Regions from separate parts of the Janthinobacterium sp. PSRC1-1 genome, predicted to be linked through region 1. Evidence: predicted binding sites of a transcription regulator. Region 1 holds the regulator's gene; each other region holds the start of a gene.
The links. Region 1 encodes LexA, which represses DNA repair genes until DNA is damaged. Its sites were predicted from a motif close to ACTGTATNNNNATACAGT; they were not measured.

Region 1 (5,924 bases):
GATGATGATTTCGGCCGTTCCCTTGTCCGGCGAGTCGGGGTTATACACCTCGTCACGGTAAATGAACAGGATCACGTCGGCATCCTGTTCAATAGCGCCCGATTCGCGCAAGTCCGACATCACGGGACGCTTGTTCGGCCGCTGTTCCAGCGAGCGGTTCAGCTGCGACAACGCGATCACGGGGCAACCGAGTTCTTTCGCCAGGCCTTTCAAGCCCCGTGAAATCTCGGAAATCTCCGTGGCGCGGTTATCGCCCGGGCTATTGGCCGACATCAGCTGCAAGTAATCGACGATGATCAGGCCGAGCTTGCCGCATTGACGCGACAAACGGCGCGAGCGGGCGCGCAATTCGATCGAATTCAAGGCCGGCGTTTCATCGATGTACAACTGGGCGTCGTTCATCTTTTGAATCGCATTCGTCAGGCGTGGCCAGTCTTCGTCGTTCAGACGGCCCGTGCGCAGACGGTGCTGGTCGAGCTGGCCGACGGAACCGAGCATACGCATGGCCAGCTGGGCGCCGCCCATCTCCATCGAAAACACGGCCACGGGCAAGCCGCTGTCGATGGCCACGTTTTCGCCGATGTTGACGGAAAACGCCGTCTTGCCCATCGAAGGACGGCCCGCCACGATCACCAGATCGCCCGGCTGCAGACCGGAGGTCATGCGGTCGAGGTCGATGAAACCGGTGGGCACGCCCGTGATTTCACTCTGGTTGTCGCGGCTGTACAGCTCGTCGATGCGTTCGACCACCTGCGTCAGCAGGGGCTGGATGGCGGTCCAGCCCTGGGCGCCGCGCGCGCCTTCTTCGGCGATGGCGAAAATCTTCGATTCGGCCTCGTCAAGCATCTGCTTGACTTCCTTGCCTTGCGGGCTGAAGGCCGTGCCGGAGATATCGTCGGCGACGGTGATGAGTTTGCGCAGCACGCCGCGGTCGCGCACGATCTCGGCATAACGCCGGATGTTCGCGGCCGATGGCGTGTTTTGCGCCATGGCGTTCAGGTAAGCGAGTCCGCCCACATCATCGGCCTTGCCGAGCTGGGTCAGGGTTTCAAAAACAGTAATGACATCGGCCGGCCTGGAGCCGTTAATCATCTTGACGATTTGCTCGAAGATGATGCGATGGTCATAGCGATAGAAATCCTCCGCATGCATGAAGTCGGCGATGCGGTCATATGCTGCATTGTCGCGCAACAGACCACCGATAACGGATTGTTCTGCTTCGATCGAATGCGGCGGAATACGGAGGGAATCCAGTTGCGGATCAGAGGGGGCGTTCATGGCGCGAATTATACCCGCTTCGGCGTGCTGGCAAAAATAAAGGGCTGAAATTGAGCGAAAAAAAGGCCACAAAAAAGCCGGGCGAACCCGGCTTTTCATCGTGCGGCAATGCTTGCGGGCCAGGCCCGCAGACAATTACGCGTTCGCGTCTGGTACGACAGCGATAACAACTTCCACGACCACGTCGGTGTGCAGAGCAACCGAAACGTTGTGTTCGCCAACGATCTTCAGCGGGCCGGTAGGCATGCGGATTTGTGCTTTTTCAACAGCAAAACCTTGCTTGGTCAGCGCTTCAGCGATGTCGAAGTTGGTGACGGAACCGAACAGACGGCCATCAACACCAGCTTTTTGAGCAACTTGAACGGTCAGGCCGCTCAGTTTTTCGCCCTGGGCTTGCGATGCGGCCAGTTTGGCGGCAGCAGCTTTTTCCAGTTCGGCGCGCTTGACTTCGAATTCAGCCACAGCGGTTGCCGTGGCACGACGTGCCAGGCGTTGCGGGATCAGGAAGTTACGTGCGTAACCGTCTTTGACTTTGACGACTTCGCCGAGGTTACCGACATTAACAACTTTTTCTAACAGAATGATTTGCATAGTTCTTCTCCAGGAATATCTGACCGATTAAGCGTGGTGCAGATCGGTGTATGGCAGCAGCGCGAGGAAGCGAGCGCGCTTGATTGCGGTGTCGACTTGGCGCTGGTAGTGCGCTTTGGTACCGGTCAGGCGTGCTGGCATGATCTTGCCGTTTTCTTGGACGAAGTCTTTCAGCGTGTCGACGTCTTTGTAGTCGACTTGCTCAACGTGAGCTGCGGTGAAGCGGCAGAACTTCTTGCGTTTGAACAACGGGTTTTGCTGTTTGCGTTTTTCTTTAAGCTTGAGCTTATTTTTGTCGAACTTTTTACCGAATGCCATGTCAGGCTCCTGTATCTAAAATGCGCTAGTCAGAATTGACTGCACTAAAATCAATGATGTGAAACACCAAACTCTTGCTGTTGCGGCTCTTCCTGGCCAGGAAACCCGTGAACTGATATACCCCGCCCAAGCTTGCCTGGCTGAACCTGCCTGAAATTTCGCCAGCGGCTAGCGCGGCAACATCAAACTCGGTCAAACGGGCAATTCCTGCTTCCATCTGCTGCGAACTGTGTTGCAATACTGCATTCACAATCGGCAACCCTGCCGGGGTGTAGCGCAATATTTCGCGCTCGGCAATGATGGCGGTTACTTGTAGCTGGTTCAGCGCACGATCCTGGTCAAGAATTAAGCTGCTGCTGCGGCAGGAGCGGCTGCTGGTGCTTCGGTGCGGTGGCTTTTGGCCGCGTCTTCGCGTTGTACCGATTTCATCATCGGCGAAGGAGCTGTTTCAGCTTTCTTCATTTTAACGGTCAGGTGACGCAACACGGCATCATTGAATTTGAATGCTGTTTCCAACTCGACCAGGGTCTCGTTGTCGCATTCGATGTTCAGGCAGATGTAGTGTGCTTTAGGCAGCTTTTGGATCGAGTAAGCCATTTGACGGCGGCCCCAATCTTCCACGCGGTGAACCGAACCGCCGCGGGTGGTTACGCTGGCTTTGTAGCGTTCGATCATCGCGGGCACTTGCTCGCTTTGGTCCGGATGGACGATAAAGACTATTTCATAATGACGCATGCAAACTCCTTCAGGTCGGATTGATAATCGCCCACCCCGGCGTCAAGACGGGTGTGGGAAGGTCAGCCGAAGATTATAACCGCCTTTTGCAAACGTTTCAATCATTCCTTCAACAAGCGGCCCGCGCACGGGGCAGGCCAGGCGTTTTTTCCTGCCCATTCCAGTATTTCGCACGAAATTCGCGCAAATCACCGAAATCCCCTTGCATAGTGGGCGATACTGTACAAAAATACAGACTGTTCATATAGACAGCATTTTAGTATGCACCCACCGCTCATGATCAAGCTGACAGCACGACAAGAACAAATCCTGAACCTGATCAAGGACGCGATTGAAAACACGGGTTTTCCTCCCACCCGTGCCGAAATCGCCAATGAACTGGGTTTCAAATCGGCCAATGCGGCCGAAGAGCATTTGCAGGCCCTGGCCCGCAAGGGCGCGATCGAGATTTCGCCCGGCACCTCGCGCGGCATCCGCCTGATCGGTGCGGCCGCCGAAGCAGCGCCATCGAAGGTGCCGGCAGCGCTGCTGATGTCGCTGCCCCTGATCGGCCGGGTGGCCGCAGGCTCGCCCATCCTGGCACAGGAAAACCTGGAAGCGAGCTACAACGTGGACCCGGCCCTGTTTTCGGCCAAGCCCGACTTCCTGCTGAAGGTGCGCGGCTGGTCCATGCGCGACGCCGGCATCATGGATGGCGACTTGTTGGCCGTCAAGAAGGTCGACAGCGCCAAGAACGGCCAGATCGTCGTGGCCCGCATCGGCGACGAAGTCACCGTCAAGCGCTACAAAAAAACAGGTTCCGTCATCGAACTGCTGCCGGAAAACCCCGACTTCAAGGTGATTACCGTGTCGCCGGAAGATGAGTTCGCCCTGGAAGGGCTGGCGGTCGGCTTGATGCGCAGCTGGCATTAAATCACTGCGCTGAAAGAAAGGGCCGCGACAGCACGACTGTCGCGGCCCTTTTCACATGGCGCGCGGCCGCTTATGCGTCCAATGCGTTGCTGAAATCCTCGAGCAGATCGGCCTCGTCCTCGATACCCACCGACACACGGATCAGCGATTCGGCAATGCCCATGCTGGCCCGGCGCTCGGCACCCATCTCATAAAAGATCGTGTGGGCGACGGGGATGACCAGGGTGCGCGTGTCACCGAGGTTGCTCGCTGGAATAGCCAGATTGAGGCGATTGAGGAAATCGAAGCAATCGATGCCATCGTTTAATTCAAAGCTGAACAGCGAGCCATAGCTGCGGAACAAGTCCGTCGCCAGCGCGTGCTGCGGGTGCGACGCCAAGCCCGGGTAATGCACGGCCGCCACGCGCGGGTCGGCGGCCAGCATGCTGGCCAGCGCCAGGGCGTTCGAGCAGGTGCGGTCCATGCGCAAGGCCATGGTTTCCGCGCCGACGGCGATATGGTGCGCCGCTTCCGGGCCCAGCGATGCGCCGAAATCGCGCAAGGCCTTGGCGCGGATTTGCGCGATGCCCCACTGCGCTGGCGCCGCCTTTTTATAATTCTCAAAAATGTTCGGGTACTGCGTCCAGTCGAACACGCCCGTGTCCGTCAAGCTGCCGCCCAGCGCATTGCCGTGGCCGCCGATCGATTTCGTCAGCGCATTGACCACCAGGCCCGCGCCCACCGCTTTCGGGCGGAACAGGTAAGGCGTCGTCATGGTGTTGTCGACGATGTACAAAATGCCGCGTTCCTTGCACAAGGCGCCGATCTTTGCCAGGTCGGCGATCTGCGTGCGTGGATTGGCGATGGTTTCCACGAACACAATCCGCGTTTGCGGCGTGATGGCGGCCGCCACGTTGGCCACCTCGGTGGCGTCGACAAACGACACGGCGATGCCCTGCCCCGTCACCGTTTGCCACAGGCTGTTGGTATTGCCAAACAAAAAGGCCGACGACACCACATGGTCGCCCGCGCGCAGCAGCGACTGCACCACGGCGCCGATGGCGCCCATGCCGGTCGCGAAACACAAGGTGGCCACACCATCTTCCATCTTGTTGACCTTGTCTTCCAGCGCGGACACGGTCGGGTTGCCCTGGCGGCCGTAGCGGAAACCGGGCTCCTTGCCCTGGAACACGGAAGCGAGCTGGCGCGCGTCGCTGTAGCCGAAGGCGACGGAGGTGTGCACAGGCTTGTGCAGCGAGCCGTGCTCGATCCCCTTGCGGCGGTCGTTATGCAGGATGGTGGTGGTAAAGCCGTAGTTTTTTTTATCGTTCATGATCGCGGAGAAAAAAAAGCCCGGCATCGGCCGGGCAAGTTACTTATGCTTCTGTCGTTGCCAGGTTCAGGTTCAGCTGGGAACGCGGCGTATCTTCCGGCGCTGCCGCCTTCGGATGGTGGCGCGCATATTCCAGGCGGTCCAGATACTCCTGCGACACGTCGCCCGTCACGTACACGCCATCGAAGCACGAAGCCTCGAAGTTCGTCAGTGCCGGATTGACGTCGGCAATCGCCTGCTTCAACGCGCCGATATCCTGGTACACCAGGTAATCGGCCGTGATTTCGCGGCACACTTCTTCCGTCGTGCGGCCATAGGCGATCAGCTCATCGCGCGTCGGCATATCGATGCCGTACACGTTCGGGTAAATCACCGGTGGCGCGGCCGAGGCGAAGATGACTTTCGTCGCGCCCGCTTCGCGTGCCATCTGCACGATTTCACGGCTGGTGGTGCCGCGCACGATGGAGTCGTCGACCAGCAACACGACTTTATCCTTGAATTCGGACGGGATCGCGTTGAGCTTCTGGCGCACGGATTTCTTGCGCGCCGCCTGGCCCGGCATGATGAAGGTACGGCCGATGTAGCGGTTCTTGATGAAGCCTTCGCGGTATTCCAGGTTCAGCGCCAGTGCCAGCTGAATGGCGGCCGGACGAGAGGAATCGGGAATCGGCATGACCACGTCGATATGCACGTCCGGCAATTCGGCACGGATCTTTTCAGCCAGGTATTCACCCATTTTCAGGCGCGTGGCGTACACCGAGGCGCCGTCGATGACGGA
Region 2 (5,924 bases), on a different contig from region 1:
TTTCAAGTCGCGGCGGAAATTCTTCAATAAATTCAAACCGATCAGCGCACGGTAAGCGGGGCCGATGGTATCGCAAAAACCGGGATAGGGCACGGCATCGGAGGCGGCTTCGGCCTCGACGATGGTCAGTTCGCGATCGACGGTAATGCGTAAATGGAGGTCATGCAGGGGAGTGCCGGCGGGACGGGGGCCAGAGGCCAGGGTCGCGTCATAGCTTTTGATGTCGGTGATACGGGCGTCAATATCCCACAGGCCGTCGTCGCGCACATACGCTTGGACGTCGATAACGCGGGAGTGCCGTAGGGCGCGCCGGGATACGGGAGTTGACAGGGGCATAAGACCGATGCCGCTTGCGCGGCCAAAATTTAGTAAGCAGCCATGTGCATAAAGCACGCCGTTCGCAGCTTCTACGAACAGCAACCGCACCTGCGGCGCCGCAAAAACCCTAAAAGTGTAGCACATTGCGCGCAGGTTGCGCCGCAACATAATTTTTCATTGCATCGTTAAAAACATTTCAAATTATAAATAGAAAACAGTGATTTTCATGAAGTCATTCACAAAACAAATGATTGATATCATAAAAATCACTACCATTGTCATGCCGCGAGGTACTTCGGCATCAGCATCAATCGGCCACGCCCAGCGCCTGCAGGATGGGCAGCACGGTGACGCGGAAGCTTTCCGCCTGCACGGCCAGTTCGGCCAGGTTGTCTTCGTCCGTCGTCAGCACTGTGCCATTGCGCACCATGGTTTGCTGCAGTGCGCGCAAAGCCTGCCAGGCAAATGCCGCCCAGGTGTCGACCTCCTGATGCCCTTCCAGCCTGGCCAGCAGAAACAACTGTTGCAGATGCAACACACCGACGCCACCGCCCGTCACCGGGCTGGCCAATGCGGCCAGGTCGGTGCGGCCCAGGGCCTTTTCCAGCAGATGCCGGTTCAGCCTGGCCGTGGCCGGCCGCGCCAGCGCGATCGCGGCGTCGTCCTGCACCGGCGATATGCAGGCTTTATGGGCCAGCACCAGCAGCATCTGCAGCAGGCTGCCCAGGTCAGCGAGGTAGGCGGGAAAACGCTGTTGCAGTTCGGCTATGGTATGGGGCTTGCCGTCACCGAGCAGCTCCAGCAGGGGGCCATACACGGCCGGGTCCAGATCGGCCTCGCCCAAGGCGCCCGTCACCGTCATGGTGATCTGCCCGACCGGCGCCACCAGCAGGATGCGTACGGCGTGCAGTGCGGCGGCCTGTTCGTGGGCGGTCAGCTTGCGTCTGCCCTTGACCCAGTAATCCTGGCGAAACTGCCGGTTCAGCAGAAAATCGGCGGTGTTCTCGCGGAAAGTGGCATCCGGAATCTGCGCCAGGAAAGCCAGGTGTTCGGGCGAGAAATTGAGAGGGGCAACATGATCGTGGTAGGCGGCCGAACCGGCAAACTCGAGCTTGGCCGCAGCCAGCACCGGCTTGATGGCCGAAAACGATACCGGTTGCCAGTAATGATTGAAGTATTCGTGGGACAGATAATTCGGATCCTGCTCACCAATCTGTTGCAGCCGCAGGGCGATGCTGGGATTGGCCAGCAGGTAGCGCGGCTTGGTCTCCATCATGCGGTTGACGAACGATAGCGCGCTGCCCACGCGCGTCAGGGAATCCTGCCCCGGCGCGCTCATCACGCGGCTGTGCTGCTCCATCAGGTCGCGGATCGGCGCCATCGCCGCCCAGCCCGCCTGCGTGTTGTAGCTGATATACAGCACCCCGCCCGGCTTGAGCTTGCGCGCCAGGAAGTCGCTGATATGCGCCTGGTTTTCCGGCGAGATCCAGCTCCAGATACCGTGCAGGGCGATGAAATCGAAGTCAGGCAGGTCGCTGCGGGCGCAAAAATCCTGGAACGATTGCTCCGACAGCACGGCGCCATTGCCGGAAACGTCGGCCAGTTCCTGCGCAAAGGCGGTCTGGGCCGGATTGAAATCGGTGCCATACCAGCGTGTGCCGGACGCCGCGGCATGGATATTGACGGTCACGCCCTGGCCAAAGCCGAGTTCGCATGCGGTGCTGACCTTTGGCGGCTGTATGCCCCAGCTCAGCAGCAACAACTGTATGCGCAAGGGGTTCAATTCCGTGTAATAGCCGTAGGTGTATGCGGTTTCGGCCGTGTAGCCGGCATGCCAAGCGCTCATCAGGTGTCCCGTATATCAAGTCAAAAAGCTGGGACGCAACATGCGCAGCAGCAATTGGGCAGAATAACTGATCCTTGCTGTCAAGTTAACCAATATTACTCGTCGTCGGGCTCCAGGCCTTTCAAGGCCACCTGCACGGCGCGCTGCGAAAAGCCGCGCTGCATCAGGAAGCGCACCTGCTTGTTGCGCTGTTCGGCATCCTGCGCCACTACACCGAATTTGCGGCGCCACACTTCGCAGGCGCGCGCGGTCTCGCCTTCAGCCAGGCCCGCCTTGAGTTCCTGCAGCGCTTCACCGCCTATGCCATGGCTTTGCAATTCCGCCATGATGCGGCTGTTGCCGAAACGGGCCGAGCGGCGGTGGATCAGCGATTCCGAAAAGCGCTCCTGCGACAGCCAGTTGGCCTGCTCCAGGCTGTCGAGCAAGGCTTCCACATCATCGCCTTCCTGCGCATGCCGCTGCAGCTTGCGCCGCAATTCCATGCGGCTATGCTCACGCATCGACAGAAAGCGGAGCGCCCTGCCCTTCAGGCTTAGTTGTACTGCAGCCATACACCCACCTTGTCTTTCATTCCACGATCACAGCACCCAAACACAATCGCCGCCCGGCGCAACAGCGCGGGACGGCGATCAGGGTCCTACCTTGCGGCAAGCCACGCGTAGGTCGGATTAGGCCCCTTGGGCCGTAATCCGACAACATTGTTGGCGTCTGATCCGACAACATTGTTGACGTCTGTGGCGTTGTCGGATTACGCGCGGCTTTGCCGCGCTAATCCGACCTACTCTGGCTTGGCTTCCGCCTTGGCAGCCTTGTCGGCGGCTTTATCCGCTTTTTCCGGCTTTTCAGCAGCCAGCGGCGGCAGTTCGCGCACGCCCAGCGAAGCGCGGACCTTGTTTTCGATTTCGCGGGCCAGCGCCGGACGCTCTTGCAGGAAGGCGCGGGCGTTGTCCTTGCCCTGGCCGATGCGTTCGCCGTTGTAGCTGTACCACGAACCGGATTTTTCCACGATCTTGGCATCCGAGCCCAGGTCCAGGATTTCGCCTTCGCGCGAGGTGCCGGCGCCGTACAGGATGTCGAAGTGCGCTTCCTTGAACGGTGGCGCGATCTTGTTCTTGACGACCTTGACCTTGGTTTCGTTGCCGATCACCTCATCGCCGGACTTGATCGAGCCGGTGCGGCGGATATCGAGGCGCACGGAGGCGTAGAATTTCAGCGCATTGCCGCCGGTGGTCGTTTCCGGACTACCGAACATCACGCCGATCTTCATGCGGATCTGGTTGATGAAGATGACCAGGGTATTGGTGCGGTTGATGGAACCGGTCAATTTACGCAGGGCTTGCGACATCAGGCGCGCTTGCAAGCCTGGCAGCGAGTCGCCCATGTCGCCTTCGATCTCGGCGCGTGGCGTCAGTGCGGCCACGGAGTCGATGACGACCAGGTCGACGCTGCCCGAACGCACGAGGGCGTCGCAGATTTCCAGTGCCTGCTCGCCCGTGTCCGGTTGCGAGATCAGCAATTCGTGCAGGTTCACGCCCAGCTTTTGCGCGTAACCGACGTCGAGCGCGTGCTCGGCATCGATAAAGGCGCACGTGCCGCCGAGTTTTTGCATTTCAGCAATGGTTTGCAGGGTCAGCGTGGTTTTACCCGACGATTCAGGACCGTAGATCTCCACCACGCGGCCGCGCGGCAAGCCGCCCACGCCCAGCGCGATATCGAGGCCGAGCGAACCGGTCGACACGACTTGCACTTCTTCGATCACCGCGCTGGCATCCATGCGCATGACCGAACCTTTGCCAAACTGCTTCTCGATCTGCGCCAGTGCGGCGGCGAGCGCCTTGGCTTTTTCCGATGCGGGTACTACAGCTTTTTTATCGTCCATATGTTCTTTCAGCCGTTCTACAGTTGCGAATCCAGTTGAATCCTGCAGCCTGCGATAGCGCCAGTGGGTTAAATTCTTTACACAGACAGTACTGTATAAAAAAACAGTGATCAATGCAAGCGGAACGTGGATTTGTTTTGAAACAGATCAATACAAGCCTGTTTTTCACAAAAATTCGCCACCTTGCGGAAAATGAAACACAATACAAGCTTCTACCGTCGCAAGCATAGGAAGTGCACCATGCGTATTTTACTTGCCGAAGATGACAGCGTGCTGGCCGATGGCCTGACCCGCTCGCTGCGCCAGTCCGGTTATGCCATCGACTACGTCAAGACCGGCCAGGAGGCCGATACGGCCCTGTCCACCCAGGAATTCGACCTGCTGATCCTCGACCTGGGCCTGCCGAAGATGTCCGGCCTGGAGGTGCTGCGCCGCCTGCGCGCGCGCGCCTCGCTGCTGCCGGTGCTGATCCTGACGGCCGCCGATTCCATCGAACAACGCGTGAATGGCCTCGACCTCGGTGCCGATGATTATATGGCCAAGCCGTTCGCCCTGTCGGAACTGGAGGCAAGAGTGCGCGCCCTGACGCGCCGCGGCGCCGGCGGCGGCGCCACCGTCATCAAGCACGGCCCCCTCAGCTACGACCAGGTGGGGCGCAGCGCCTACATCAACGACCAGATGCTCGACCTGTCGGCGCGCGAACTGGGCTTGCTGGAAATCCTGCTGGGCCGCACCGGCCGCCTCGTCTCGAAAGAGCAGTTGGTCGACCACCTGTGCGAATGGGGCGAAGAAGTGTCGAACAACGCCATCGAGGTGTATGTGCACCGCCTGCGCAAGAAGATCGAGGTGGGCGGCGTGCGCATCGCCACCGTGCGCGGCCTCGGCTATTGCCTGGAAAAATACTCGGAAGCGGCGCGCCTGAACGCCGAAGCGGGCGAGGCGGCAGGCCCGGCCAGCAAGTGAAGGCACGCGAAGCGCCAGCGGACGAGGTGGACGACGACGACTGGTTCGAGCCGCCCACCACGGAGCAGGATGACACCATCGAGCATTCGCTGTTTGGCGAAATCCTCGACTGGATGCTGGCGCCCTTGCTGCTGCTGTGGCCGATGAGCATCGCCATCACCTACCTGGTGGCCAAGGGCATCGCCAATCAACCGTTCGACCATGCGCTGGAGGACAGCGTGACGGTGCTGACGCAGCAGGTCAAGCAGGCCGACGGCGCGCTGCTGCGCCGCGTGCCGGACAAGAACCGCAGCGGCCGCGACTTCCTGCGCGGCGACGATGTCGACACCCTGTATTACCTGGTGGTGGGCGGGCGCGGCGAATACCTCGACGGCGACCGCGACTTGCCGCCGCCGCAAGACCCCGACAAATACCGCAGCGGCATGGTGCTGTTTCGCAATGACACCATCCACGGCACGCCCGTGCGCGTGGCGTTTACCTATCTCGACATGCCGTCCGGTAGCGACGACGAACCGCGCCGCACGCTGGTGCAAGTGGCCGAGACGCTGGAAAAACGCGCCCAGCTGGCCAATGAAATCATCAAGGGCGTGATCTTGCCGCAGTTCATCATCCTGCCCGTGATCCTGGCCCTGGTCTGGTTTGCCCTGGCGCGCGGCCTGTCGCCGCTGGCGCAATTGCAGGAGCGCATACGCGCCCGGCCACCCGACGATTTGAGCCCCATCGAATCGGGCCAGGTGCCCGAGGAAATCACGCCACTGGTCGGTTCGCTCAACGAGATGCTGGCGCGGCTATCGCTGTCGATCGACATGCAGAAACGCTTCATCGCCGATGCCGCCCACCAGATGAAAACACCGCTGGCCGGCATGCGCATGCAATCGGAGCTGGCCCTGCGCCAGACCGACCACGACGAGATTCACC
Region 3 (5,924 bases), on a different contig from region 1:
CTGCACGGCGATACCCAGGCCCAAAGCACGCCTGTCTTTGGCCTGGCTTCGCTGCTGGGTATCGACCTGATGCCCCGCATCCGCAATATCAAAGATCTGGTGTTCTTCAAGGCGGACAAGGCCGACCAGTATGACAATATTGGCAGCCTGTTCCGTGGATCGATCGACTGGGAACTGATCGCGCGCCATATGAAGGACATGCTGCGCGTCGTTATTTCCATCAAAGCGGGCAAGATTGCGCCATCGACGATCCTGCGCCGCCTAGGGACCGCTAGCCGCAAGAACAAGCTCTACTACGCGTTCCGCGAGCTCGGTAGGGTACATCGGACAATGTTCCTGCTCAAGTACATCAACGACGCAGAATTGCGTCGTACCATCCATGCAGCAACCAACAAGAGCGAGGAATTCAACGGCTTCATCAAATGGTTGTTTTTTGGGGGCGAAGGCATCATTGCCGAAAACGTTCGGCACGAACAGCGCAAGGTTATCAAGTACAACCAGCTCGTTGCGAACATGGTCATCCTGCACAATGTCCATGAGATGACGCGGCTCCTCAAGACAATACAGGCAAAGGGATATGTGCTAACGGAGGAGGTGCTTCGCGGCTTAGCGCCATATCGGAAAGGGCACATCAACCGATTCGGCGAATATATGCTGGACCTTGAACGCGAGGTAGCCCCGATGAATTATAAAGTCGAATTTACCAAATAAATCAATTGGTTAGGTCGGTTTTTGCGAAAAAAACTGCAATCCCGGCCGGCCCTCAACTCCCAGCCGAAGGGACGCGGGCGAGGCTTCACTCGCGCACGCCATAGGACGAATCAACCAGAACCAAGTTTCCGCGCCTTGGGCCGCCAAATTCAAGCGACGCAGTGAATCGGAACGGATATGGTTCTGCCAAAATACTACGGCACCACAACTACCATTTTTGAGTATTTGTTCCGTCGTCCAAAGAGCGTCTCCAGTACTTGGAGCACGAACCCATATCAATCGATTCACATCGATACCCCATATCTTGAACGCAAGCGAATGCGGGATATAAGGAGGCTGAACCAACACAATTCTTTGCTTATCCGACAACTTGGCAAGCAATGGCTTAAGCAGCTGCAACTCTCCAATACCCGATTGCTGAACCAGCAACTCGATAAGCGACGAACGTGGCCAGCCAGCACCAGGCAATTCTCCATCCAGCAACGAATATCCGGACGAACAGCTAACGTCGCGCGACACTGCCAGCTCACTTGCACGCCAGACATGAGAAATCACCAAGGGATCAGTGACCTCCACAGAGAATTCAGAGCAAACTTGTGAGCAGAGCAAAGCCATGAGGAAACACAATCGTTATCATTACAGTACTGTATGTATGTACAGTGTATGCGTGATTGTTTGATTGTGCAAGAGTCGGCTTCAGCTAAAAAAACCCGCTGAACAAAAAAGCTCTTGAGCCTGCCTTCGCGCGCGGGCGTCCCCGCTTGCTTGCGCCCCGACGGAACCCCCGTCGCCACGCCCGGTTAACTTGGAAACCCATAAATTCAACATCCTAAAAACCAAAGCCAACAACACGCAACCGACTACATGCTGCAACCACCACCACCCCGAAAAACACGATGCTGAGAAAATCATCCGTCCTCGACCTGCTACCCACTATCAGAAACAACAGCAATCTGACAAACCACACCATCAATACACGCAAGCGGAACAAGTTGCAAAAAAGCAACCCCCACTGCAGGTACCTGATGTGTAGCAAACTTAACATCCGCCGGGGCTGCGCCGGCGCTCGATGCATCTGGCGTTTTCAGAGCCTGGCGGGCTTGCTCAACGAGCGTTTTGTAGGTGGCCACCGTCTGCCGGGTCACGCCGGCGATGCGTCCAATCGCGATCTGGGTAAGACTCTCTCCGCGTTGTAGCAAAAGCCTGCAGGCGGCGCGGATCCTGTCCGCTGTACTCTTCTGCCGTTCGCAGTGAGTGCGTTCTGCAGCCAGGCTTTGGCGCGCCGGAAGCGGCAGGTCCGGGTCGAGCTGCATGATGCCGCGCTTGCAGCGGCCACTGCCCGTGTAGTTAGTCCACGTCCAACGCGCGATCGAGCGTATCGTTGCCTTCAGTGACGATACAGGCAGATCCTGGGCAAAGCCTTGCTGCGTGAATCTATTCAAGTCGTGGGCTTTGGCATCGAGCCAGCGCACGAAACTGTCGTAGTTCCCACTCTGACGCTCGCGGTTGACGATGGAGTATGCGTAGTGACGCAAATGCTCGAACAACAGGCAATGGCGAGAGTGCGCAATGTCGTCTACCTTGACTCTCTTGGCCCAAGGGGCCGCCACGGCCAGGTCGACGTAGTCGGCCAGGGCGCCCAGCTCGTACACTGAGTTGTGTAACTCCTCGGTCGACCACCATGGATGTCCTGGCGTCTTGGCCACCGGCCCTGAGTGGAAATTGGGATCTGCGCGCAGCGCTATCGAGAATGCTGCGTAGACGGCCTTCATGAAAGCGATAGGCTTGTCGCGCGCGGCATCAGTCGTGCACACCGGGGGAATCGCATAATAAAGGTGGCTATTGCCGGAAGCGCGATTTCGCACGATCAGGTTTGGCGCAGGCAGGCCTGCATCTTCCCATATCATGGAATTTGCATGGTCGAGGTCAAAGATCAGCCAGCTGACAAGGCCTGGCCGATTGATTTGCATGTACGGATAGCGTACCGCATACTCGCGCGGGCGAGTGCGGGTCGCTGTTTTGTTGTCGCTGCAGCGCGGAATATAGGGCGCCTCTTGCAGCACCCGGTGCAGGGCGGTACCGTGCTCGAAGTATCGAACATCGGGCTCGGCGACGCTATTCACCACTTGCTCCCAGGGGGCGGCAAGACGGTGCCAACATGTAGAGCAAACACGGTACAACGCTCAAATTTTTGGGCGAGCAGGTACTCACCTCGGCCATGATTCTTCATGGGAGCTCCAGATGCCAAGTGACAGGCGTAAAAAATCCCTTGCACTGAGTTGAGCACCGAACTAGAATCACGGCTGAAGAGTACGTGATTCATGTTTTGGCACTGCCAGAGCATTAGCAGAGGCCCGGTTCCCGCCGGGCCTTTTGCTTTTTAGGGCATCAAATTGTTAGCGTTTCAGATTAGCTCGTCATCGCAGTCCTTATATTTCGTTGATCGACCGGTTATTTCTTGTTACCATCGGCCAAGGCTTGTAACGCCTTGGTAATTTCGTTCATCGCCAGTTCGGCATCCGCATCGCTGGTAAATTCAAGACGCAGCACTTTTTTGGCCTGATGGACCTTGCAGTAAGTTGCACGTCCCGAACGCACGGTCACCGGCGCCGGCGCTACGCGCGGTGTAACAGCACGCCGGGTTGACCTGGTCGCCATCGCCACTGCCTCGGACTGGGAGGACGTGCCGCTGATGATCGATTCAATCGCTGCCATGACCCCTTCCGTATGGCCTTTGGCATGGAGCGCAGCCAACTCGGCGGCCGCATTGCGGCCAAGCTTATCCTGCTGTGCATCGAGCAGCGGTATCGCCGCAGTCGGCAGTTCGCCGAACACCATCAGGTTGGCAACAGTAGTTCGAGGCACGCCAGCATGCTTTGCGACATCGGCAATGGTCAGCGTTTGATCTTCGTCCAGCAGTTTCTTGAAGCCTACATACTTGGCATAATCCGGCAGAGTGTTGTGAAGCAAGTTCGCATAGAAAGCATCACGGTCAGCGTGTTCATCGTCCGACAGATCCAGTACGGCAGGGATGGTTGCACGGCCACGGTCGACATAAAAATCAAACCGGTTATGTCCGGAAACCACCTCATACCAGCCGTCCGGGGCAGGGCGCAGCGTCACGGGCGTAACCAACTTGTTGCTATCGAGGTTGGCGTACAGCGCGTCCCTTTCCGCATTGGTCAGCTGTCGTTGGCGCCCAGGAATCTTGCGGATGCGGGCCACTGGCGCCTCGAAGGGCACACCCGCACTGCGGGCCGCCTCGTCAAGCGCGGCTTTAAGCGACTCGACTTCGGCCTGGCTTGCTTCCTGCAGTTGCGCAAGACGCACGCGAAGCTCAGCGGACTCGGCGTCAGAGCCGCCATCAGCCTGCTTGGCCAGCGCCTCGTCGAGCTGTCGCTGTAGTTCTTCAATCTTTGCCTGGTACTTCAGTGCATCAAGGCGGAAAGCGCCCAGCTGGCCGGGCATAGTCACATTGCGCTGGTTGGCGATCGGCGTCGGAGGATTTTCGCTGACATTGCGTTCCAGGTTCGCCGTCTGGCCAAGCAGTCGTGCCGCCAACTTATTGACGCGCGGCGGGCGCTTATCGTCTTTGGTGCTCATACTGCTTCCTTCATTTCGCGGTGCGCCCAGCAAGTTTGCAGGGACACGTCGAGTTCCGCCACGACAGCATTGAACGCCTCAATCGCACGGTTATAGGTGCGCTGGCTACCGTCATAGCTCTCGAGATCGTAGATAGTCTTGAATTCCGCGTAAGCGTTTTTCACCAGATCGGTCTCCGGAATCTCGGCCGTTCCTAGCAGTTCTGGATAAGTTTGCTTGATCCACGTCTTGACAATATCGGTCATGGACACTGACGACTTCACCTTCGACAACACGATCTTGATGAACTCGAATTCCTTGTCGATATCCTTGCCTTCCCGCATCGAGTTGAACAACTCGGAAAACTGCCTGAAGAATTGCGTCGACGACGCGTAGTCCAGCGTTTCCGGGGGGAGGGGGATGATCATGCCGTCGGCAGCCATGAAGCTGGCCAGCGCCAGATACGACAATGTAGGAGGCGTGTCGATAATGATCACGTCATATTTTTCGCGCAACGGCTGCATGGCCTTGTTCAAGACGTCCCAAAACTGAAAATTCGGATCGCTTGCCTGCTTGTTGGGCAAGTAATAGTCAGCACCAAACAGGTCTGGCGACGATGGAATCAAATCAATGCCGTCCCAGTAGCTGGGCAGTGCAGCATAAAGAAGATCCTCTTTGTCTCCGTAAACGACCGGCATGACCGTCATATCCTCGTTCACCTCCGCATCTGGCACAAAACCCATCAAGGTGGTGGTTGAAGCCTGCGGATCCAGATCGACCAGGCAAACGCTATGCCCCATCAAAGTCAACCCCTGCGCCACCGCAACCGTGGTGGTGGTCTTGCCTACGCCGCCCTTGAAGTTGCCACAACAGACGACCAGGCCCAGGGTGCCGGCCGGACGCCGTTTGTGCGGGCCGATCTGCTGCACGATGGCGCGCGCCTCGGCCAGGGTGAACATGCGACTACGGCCGTTACCCTTCAACTGACCCGGTGGTATGATGCCCTTGCTGCAAAGATGATTGAGCTTCGTTCGCTCGATATGACACATTTGAGCCAGTCGCGTGCCAGATATCATGGGGGACGTTTTTCGTGGCCATGGCGCCAACAAGTCGTCACGCAGCTGCAGCAGGGTCGCCTCAGCGCGATCGGCGATGCGGATCAGCCCGTCGATATCGACGACGTTTCGTGCAGGCAGAATTCGTTTGGCGGACATGCGCTTACCTCGGTGATTGGTGGTTTTTGGCACTGTCGCCGCTTTTTGCAAAAAAACACAGAAAGCGATGACGCGACCGGATATTAACGTTTACAGTCAAAAACGTATATAACTTTCCTTGGTTTACAAGCAAAATATTGCACAGCTGTCGAAATTGCTCAAATATTCACCAAAATTCGACTCAAATGGTTTCATTTAAAGCAATAAAAAGAGGGAAGACGGCTCGTACGAGGCGCCTTCCACTCAACATCAATCCAACGCATCCCTCAAGATGTCGACTTTCTGGAGCAGAAACCGAATCACATCTGCCGAAGTCCGATCGAACGCTTCGACGTTTTCCCGTACCCAATCCTCACGTTCGAACATCGAGCCCTGCAGTGAATGCCAGCGCTCGATACCGTCGCCGGCTTCTGTGGC
Region 4 (5,924 bases), on a different contig from region 1:
GCGGGGGTCAAGCTTTTTGAACGCATCGACGATGGCGGGGCCAATCAATGCGGAATCGAACAAGGTCAGGCTTGTGCGTGACATTTTATTTAGCCTTTGGTGAAAAGTTGCAGGTGTTCGACGATCGGGCCCAAGGCCAGCGCGGGAACGTAATTGAGCACGCCGACGAGTACGACGACGCCGATCAGCAGGCCGATGAACATGGGGCCGTGCGTGGGCATGGTGCCGGCATTGGCCGACAGGCGCTGCTTGGCCGCCAGCGAACCGGCCACTGCCAGCACGGGCACGATCACGCCGAAGCGGCCGAACCACATGGCGATCGCCAGCATCACGTTGTAGAACGGCGTGTTGGCGGACAGGCCGGCAAACGCGCTGCCGTTGTTGTTGGCCGCCGACGTGAAGGCATACAGGATCTCCGAGAAACCGTGCGCGCCCGGATTGGCCACGCCGATCTTGCCCGGTTCGACCATCACGGCGATCGCCGTGCCCGTCAATACCAGGGCAGGCGTAATCAGGATGGCCAGCGACACCATCTTCATTTCATAGGCCTGGATTTTCTTGCCCAGGTATTCAGGCGTGCGGCCTATCATCAGGCCGGCGATGAAGACGGCCAGGATGGCGAACATCAGCATGCCGTACAGGCCTGTGCCCACGCCGCCGAAAATCACTTCGCCGAATTGCATCAGCAGCAGCGGCACCATGCCGCCCAGGGGCATGTAGGAGTCGTGCATGGAATTGACTGCACCGCAGGATGCCCCCGTCGTCACCGCCGCGAACAGGGTCGAGGAGCTGATGCCGAAGCGCGTTTCCTTGCCTTCCATATTGCCGCCCGATTGCAGGCTGCTGGCCTGCTGGTCCACGCCCAAGGCTTGCAAGGCGGGATTGGCTTGCTGCTCGGCGCTCATCACGCCGACCGTCATGACGACGAAGATCAGGGTCATCGCTGCCAGCACGGCCCAGCCCTGACGCAGGTCACCCACCATGCGGCCAAAGGTGAAGCACAGGCCGGCGGGAATGATGAAAATGGCCAGCATCTGCAGGAAGTTCGACAACACGGTCGGGTTTTCATAGGGATGCGAGGAATTGGCATTGAAGAAACCGCCGCCATTCGTGCCCAGCAGCTTGATCGATTCCTGCGACGCGACGGGGCCCATGGCGATCGTCTGCGTGGTTGCCACTTGCGCTTCCATCACAGGCTTGCCGGCCGTATCGAGCACGGGCTGGCCGTCGGCCGTCACTTTCGGCGTTTCATACGCCACGTGGTCGAGCAGGGTCACTTCCTTGTAGGCGGAAAAATTCTGGATCATGCCTTCGCCCATGAAGACGACGGACAGGGCCAGCGACAGCGGCAGCAGGATGTACAGCGTGGAGCGCACCAGGTCGACCCAGAAATTGCCGATCGATTTGCCCGAGCGCGAGGCGAAACCGCGCACCAGCGCGAAGATCACGGCGATGCCGGTGGCCGCCGAAAAGAAGTTCTGGCATGCCATGCCCAGCATCTGGGTCAGGTAGCTCATGGTCTGCTCGCCGCCGTAGCCCTGCCAGTTGGTATTGGCGACGAAGCTGACGGTGGTATTGAACGAGGAATCGGGGCTGACCGCGCCCAGGCCCTGTGGATTGAGGGGCAAGAAGCCCTGCAGGCGCTGCAGGCCGTACACGAAGACGGCGCCCACCGTGTTAAACACGATCAGGGCGATGGCGTAGCTTTTCCAGCCCATGGCCTTGTCGGCAGGCAGACCGGACCAGCGGTACAGCAGGTTTTCACATTTTTGCAGCCAGCCCAGGCCACGCACGGGGCCGTCGCCGGCCACCCTGGCCATGTACAGACCCAGCGGATAGCCGGCGGCCAGCAGTACGGCCAGGAAGGCCACCAGCAGCAATATCGATTGCGTCGTCATCACAGTTCCTCCGCTTTCAGCAGCGCCACCAGCAGATACACGAGCAGGCCAGCCGAGACCACGGCGCCCAGCACATAAAACGCGTTCATTTGACGCTCCCTAATTTGTCGCAGGCGACGGCAAAGCCGGCCGCCACGACGAAAAAAACGGCAATCAAGCCGAGATACACGATATCCATTCCCACCCTCATTCAGGTTTGTTTTGATAGTGAGCAGATTAGCCAAAAGGGTCTAAAAAATTCGTAAAGACTGGGGAGGTGCTTGTAAACAAGATGTAAAAACGGCGGCTTTGCCGCATAAAATCGTCCACAATGGGCGCCAAACCACGCGCGCGGCGCACTGTTGTTGCCCTGGAGTAGCGCTATTGCTCGCTGGACAAGATAGAATGCGCGAGCGTCCGCACAAGGACGCCAAGCCTGCCGCACTGCCCTCTGCCAGTGACGCTGGACGGAATATACTGTATATTCATACAGTTATCGCCGCCGTTGTCACTGCGTCCCGCAGTGCCCCGGCCTGGCGTTCCAACCACTGTCTTTACTTAGCTTGAACACGTATGGCCACTAAAAAACCAGCATCCGACTACAGCGAATCATCCATCCGTGTCCTGAAAGGACTGGAACCCGTCAAGCAGCGCCCGGGGATGTACACCCGCACTGAAAATCCGCTGCACATCATTCAGGAAGTGATCGACAATGCCTCCGACGAGGCGCTGGGCGGTCATTGCACGCATATCGCCGTCACGCAAAATACGGATGGCAGCATCACCGTCGAAGACAATGGCCGCGGCATTCCCGTCGGCATACACCCTGAAGAAGGCGTGCCGACGGTGGAAATCGTGTTTACACGGCTGCACGCGGGCGGCAAGTTCGACAAGGGTTCGGGCGGCGCCTACGCGTTCTCGGGCGGCTTGCACGGCGTCGGCGTGTCCGTCACCAATGCGCTGTCGACGCGCCTGGAAATCACCGTCTGGCGCAAGGAAAGCGATGGCAACGGCCTGCATCACATGGTATTTGCGAATGGCGACGTGATCGAGCCCCTGAGTTCCCGCCCCGCCCCGCGCGACGGCAAGAAGTCGGGCACGCGCGTCACGGCCTGGCCCGACGCGAAGTATTTTGATTCGCCGAATATCTCGCAAACCGAGCTGCAGCGCCTGCTGCGTTCGAAAGCCGTGCTGCTGCCCGGCGTCACGGTCACCCTGACCAACGCCAAGACGGGCGACACGCAAACCTGGCAGTACGCGGAAGGCTTGCGCGGCTACCTGACCGAATCGCTGGCGCAGGTATCGAATGGCGAAACCCTGATTCCCCTGTTCGAAGGCGCGCAGTACGCGGGCCCGGATTCGGAAGGTTTTGCCGAAGGCGAAGGCGCGGCCTGGGTGGTGGCGTGGACGGAAGAAGGCGCCATCGTGCGCGAATCGTATGTCAACCTGATTCCCACCTCGAATGGCGGCACGCACGAATCGGGCTTGCGCGACGGCCTGTTTGGCGCCGTGAAAAACTTCGTCGAAATGCACTCGCTGCTGCCGAAAGGCGTCAAATTGCTGCCGGAAGACGTGTTTGCGCGCGCCTCCTTCGTGCTGTCGGCCAAGGTGCTGGACCCGCAATTCCAGGGCCAGATCAAGGAACGCCTGAACTCGCGCGACGCCGTGCGCCTGGTCTCGACCTTCACCAAGCCGCCGCTGGAACTGTGGCTGAACCAGCACGTCGACTACGGCAAGAAGCTGGCCGACCTGGTGATCAAGCAGGCGCAGTCGCGCCAGCGCTCGCTGCAAAAAGTGGAAAAGAAAAAATCCTCGGGCGTCGCCGTCCTGCCGGGCAAGCTGACCGACTGCGAATCGTCGGACATCACGCGCAATGAACTGTTCCTCGTCGAGGGCGACTCGGCGGGCGGTTCGGCCAAGATGGGTCGCGACAAGGAATTCCAGGCGATTCTGCCCCTGCGCGGCAAGGTCCTGAACTCGTGGGAGACAGACCGCGACCGCCTGTTTGCGAATAACGAAATCCACGATATCGCGGTGGCCATCGGCGTCGATCCGCACGGCGTGGGCGATACACCCGACCTGTCCGGCCTGCGCTACGGCAAGATCTGCATCCTCTCGGATGCGGACGTGGACGGCTCGCACATCCAGGTACTGCTGCTGACCTTGTTCTTCAAGCACTTCCCGGCCCTGATCAACAAAGGCCACATCTGCATCGCCCGCCCGCCCCTGTACCGCGTGGACGCGCCGGCGCGCGGCAAGAAGCCGATGCAGAAAATCTATGCGCTCGACGACGGCGAACTGGTCGCCATCGAGGACAAGCTGCGCAAGGAAGGCGTAAAACAGGGCGCCTGGTCGATCTCGCGCTTCAAGGGCCTGGGCGAGATGAACGCCGAGCAGCTGTGGGAAACCACGATGAACCCGGACACGCGCCGCCTGCTGCCCGTGACTCTGGGCGAAATCGACCACATGACTTCCGCCGCGCGCTTCAACATGTTGATGGGCAAAGGCGAAGCGGCAGGACGCCGCGCCTGGATCGAGGAACACGGCAATGAGGCGGAGGCGGATATCTGATGATTATCGGCATCGACCTGGGCACCACCAACAGCCTGGTCGCCATCTGGCGCGACGGCAAGGCTGCCATCATCCCGAATGCACTGGGCGAGCACCTGACGCCGTCGTGCGTCAGCATCGACGACGACGGCAGCGTGCTGGTGGGCCGCGCCGCGCGCGAACGCCTGCAGACGCACCCGCAGCTGACGGCGGCCGTCTTCAAGCGCTACATGGGCAGCGAAAAGAAGATCACCCTCGGCACGCAGCAATTCCGTCCGGAAGAGTTGTCGTCGATGGTGCTGCGCGCGCTGAAGGAAGATGCCGAAGCTTTCCTGGGCCACAAGGTCGAGGAAGCCATCATCACCGTGCCCGCGTATTTCAGCGATGCGCAGCGCAAGGCCACGCGCATCGCCGGCCAGCTGGCCGGCTTGCGCGTGGAGCGGCTGCTGAACGAGCCGACGGCCGCCGCGCTGGCCTACGGCATCCGCGACAAGGAACAGGAAAGCAAATTCCTCGTCTTCGACCTGGGCGGCGGCACGTTTGACGTGTCGATCCTGGAACTGTTCGAAGGCGTGATGGAAGTGCGCGCCTCGGCCGGCGACAATTTTCTGGGCGGCGAAGACTTCGTCAGCGTGCTGGTTGACGCCTTTTTGGACGGCAGCGGCTTGCGCGACGCGGCCGGCAGCCGCCTGTTCGATCCGCGCCAGCAGCAGCTGCTGCGCGATGAAGCCGAACGCGTCAAGCGCCTGCTGTCGGAGCAGCCGTCCGTGCGCATGGCCACGCGCTACCAGGACAAGGAATACAGCTGGGAGATCAGCGAAGACAGACTGGCGCAGCTGTGCGAACCGCTGCTGGCCCGTTTGCGCCTGCCCGTGGAACGGGCGCTGCGCGACGCCACCATCCGCGCCGCGGAACTCGATGAAGTGGTGCTGGCCGGCGGCGCCACGCGCATGCCGCTGGTGCGTAAACTCGTCTCGCGCATGTTCGGCCGCTTCCCCGCCATCCACCTGGACCCGGACGAAGCCGTGGCGCTGGGCGCCGCCGTGCAGGCGGGCCTGAAGATGCGCGACGCGGCCCTCGACGAAGTGGTCATGACGGACGTGGCGCCGTATTCGCTGGGCATTTCGATTTCGCGCCAGGTCGGCGCAAACCAGTATGAAGGCGGGCATTACCTGCCCATCATCGAGCGCAACTCCGTGGTGCCCGTCTCGCGCACGGAGAACATCACCACCATCCACGACAACCAGAAGGAAATCAACGTGGCCATCTTCCAGGGCGAGTCGCGCCTGGTGGCCGACAACGTCTTCCTCGGCAAGATCAGCTTCCCGATCCCCGCGAAAAAGGCGGGCGAGATCGGCATCGACGTGCGCTTCACCTACGACGTCAGTGGCGTGCTGGAAGCGGAAGTGACGGTGCTGGCCACGCAGGAAAAGCACAAGATGGTCATCAGCGACAACGCGGGCGTGATGACGCCGGAACAGATCGAGCAGCGCTTTG

Region 2: a site for LexA is predicted at 4,134-4,151, ahead of recA (recombinase RecA). Genes of this name have one in related genera too.
Region 3: a site for LexA is predicted at 1,355-1,372, ahead of imuA (translesion DNA synthesis-associated protein ImuA). Genes of this name have one in related genera too.
Region 4: a site for LexA is predicted at 2,354-2,371, ahead of ACP7DW_RS02120 (DNA topoisomerase IV subunit B). Genes of this name have one in related genera too.

The regions. Positions count from the first base shown of each region.
Region 1 covers NZ_JAFCWK010000005.1:389,827-395,750, reverse strand. Annotated here, with positions in the region: gene ACP7DW_RS13600 (replicative DNA helicase) at 1-1,278, opposite strand, end outside; gene rplI (50S ribosomal protein L9) at 1,414-1,869, opposite strand; gene rpsR (30S ribosomal protein S18) at 1,897-2,187, opposite strand; gene priB (primosomal replication protein N) at 2,213-2,512, opposite strand; gene rpsF (30S ribosomal protein S6) at 2,533-2,922, opposite strand; gene lexA (transcriptional repressor LexA) at 3,199-3,834, shown strand; gene ACP7DW_RS13570 (cystathionine gamma-synthase family protein) at 3,905-5,146, opposite strand; gene purF (amidophosphoribosyltransferase) at 5,190-5,924, opposite strand, start outside.
Region 2 covers NZ_JAFCWK010000001.1:272,904-278,827, reverse strand. Annotated here, with positions in the region: gene ACP7DW_RS01245 (DUF2889 domain-containing protein) at 1-486, opposite strand, end outside; gene ACP7DW_RS01240 (class I SAM-dependent methyltransferase) at 626-2,164, opposite strand; gene recX (recombination regulator RecX) at 2,260-2,715, opposite strand; gene recA (recombinase RecA) at 2,943-4,043, opposite strand; gene ACP7DW_RS01225 (response regulator) at 4,284-5,006, shown strand; gene ACP7DW_RS01220 (sensor histidine kinase N-terminal domain-containing protein) at 5,003-5,924, shown strand, end outside.
Region 3 covers NZ_JAFCWK010000012.1:52,792-58,715, reverse strand. Annotated here, with positions in the region: gene ACP7DW_RS22530 (Tn3 family transposase) at 1-711, shown strand, start outside; gene imuA (translesion DNA synthesis-associated protein ImuA) at 721-1,326, opposite strand; gene ACP7DW_RS22520 (replication initiation protein) at 1,638-2,834, opposite strand; gene ACP7DW_RS22515 (ParB N-terminal domain-containing protein) at 3,163-4,314, opposite strand; gene ACP7DW_RS22510 (ParA family protein) at 4,311-5,507, opposite strand; gene ACP7DW_RS22505 (UvrD-helicase domain-containing protein) at 5,757-5,924, opposite strand, start outside.
Region 4 covers NZ_JAFCWK010000001.1:465,299-471,222, reverse strand. Annotated here, with positions in the region: gene kdpB (potassium-transporting ATPase subunit KdpB) at 1-84, opposite strand, end outside; gene kdpA (potassium-transporting ATPase subunit KdpA) at 90-1,898, opposite strand; gene kdpF (K(+)-transporting ATPase subunit F) at 1,898-1,987, opposite strand; gene ACP7DW_RS02120 (DNA topoisomerase IV subunit B) at 2,451-4,448, shown strand; gene ACP7DW_RS02115 (molecular chaperone HscC) at 4,448-5,924, shown strand, end outside.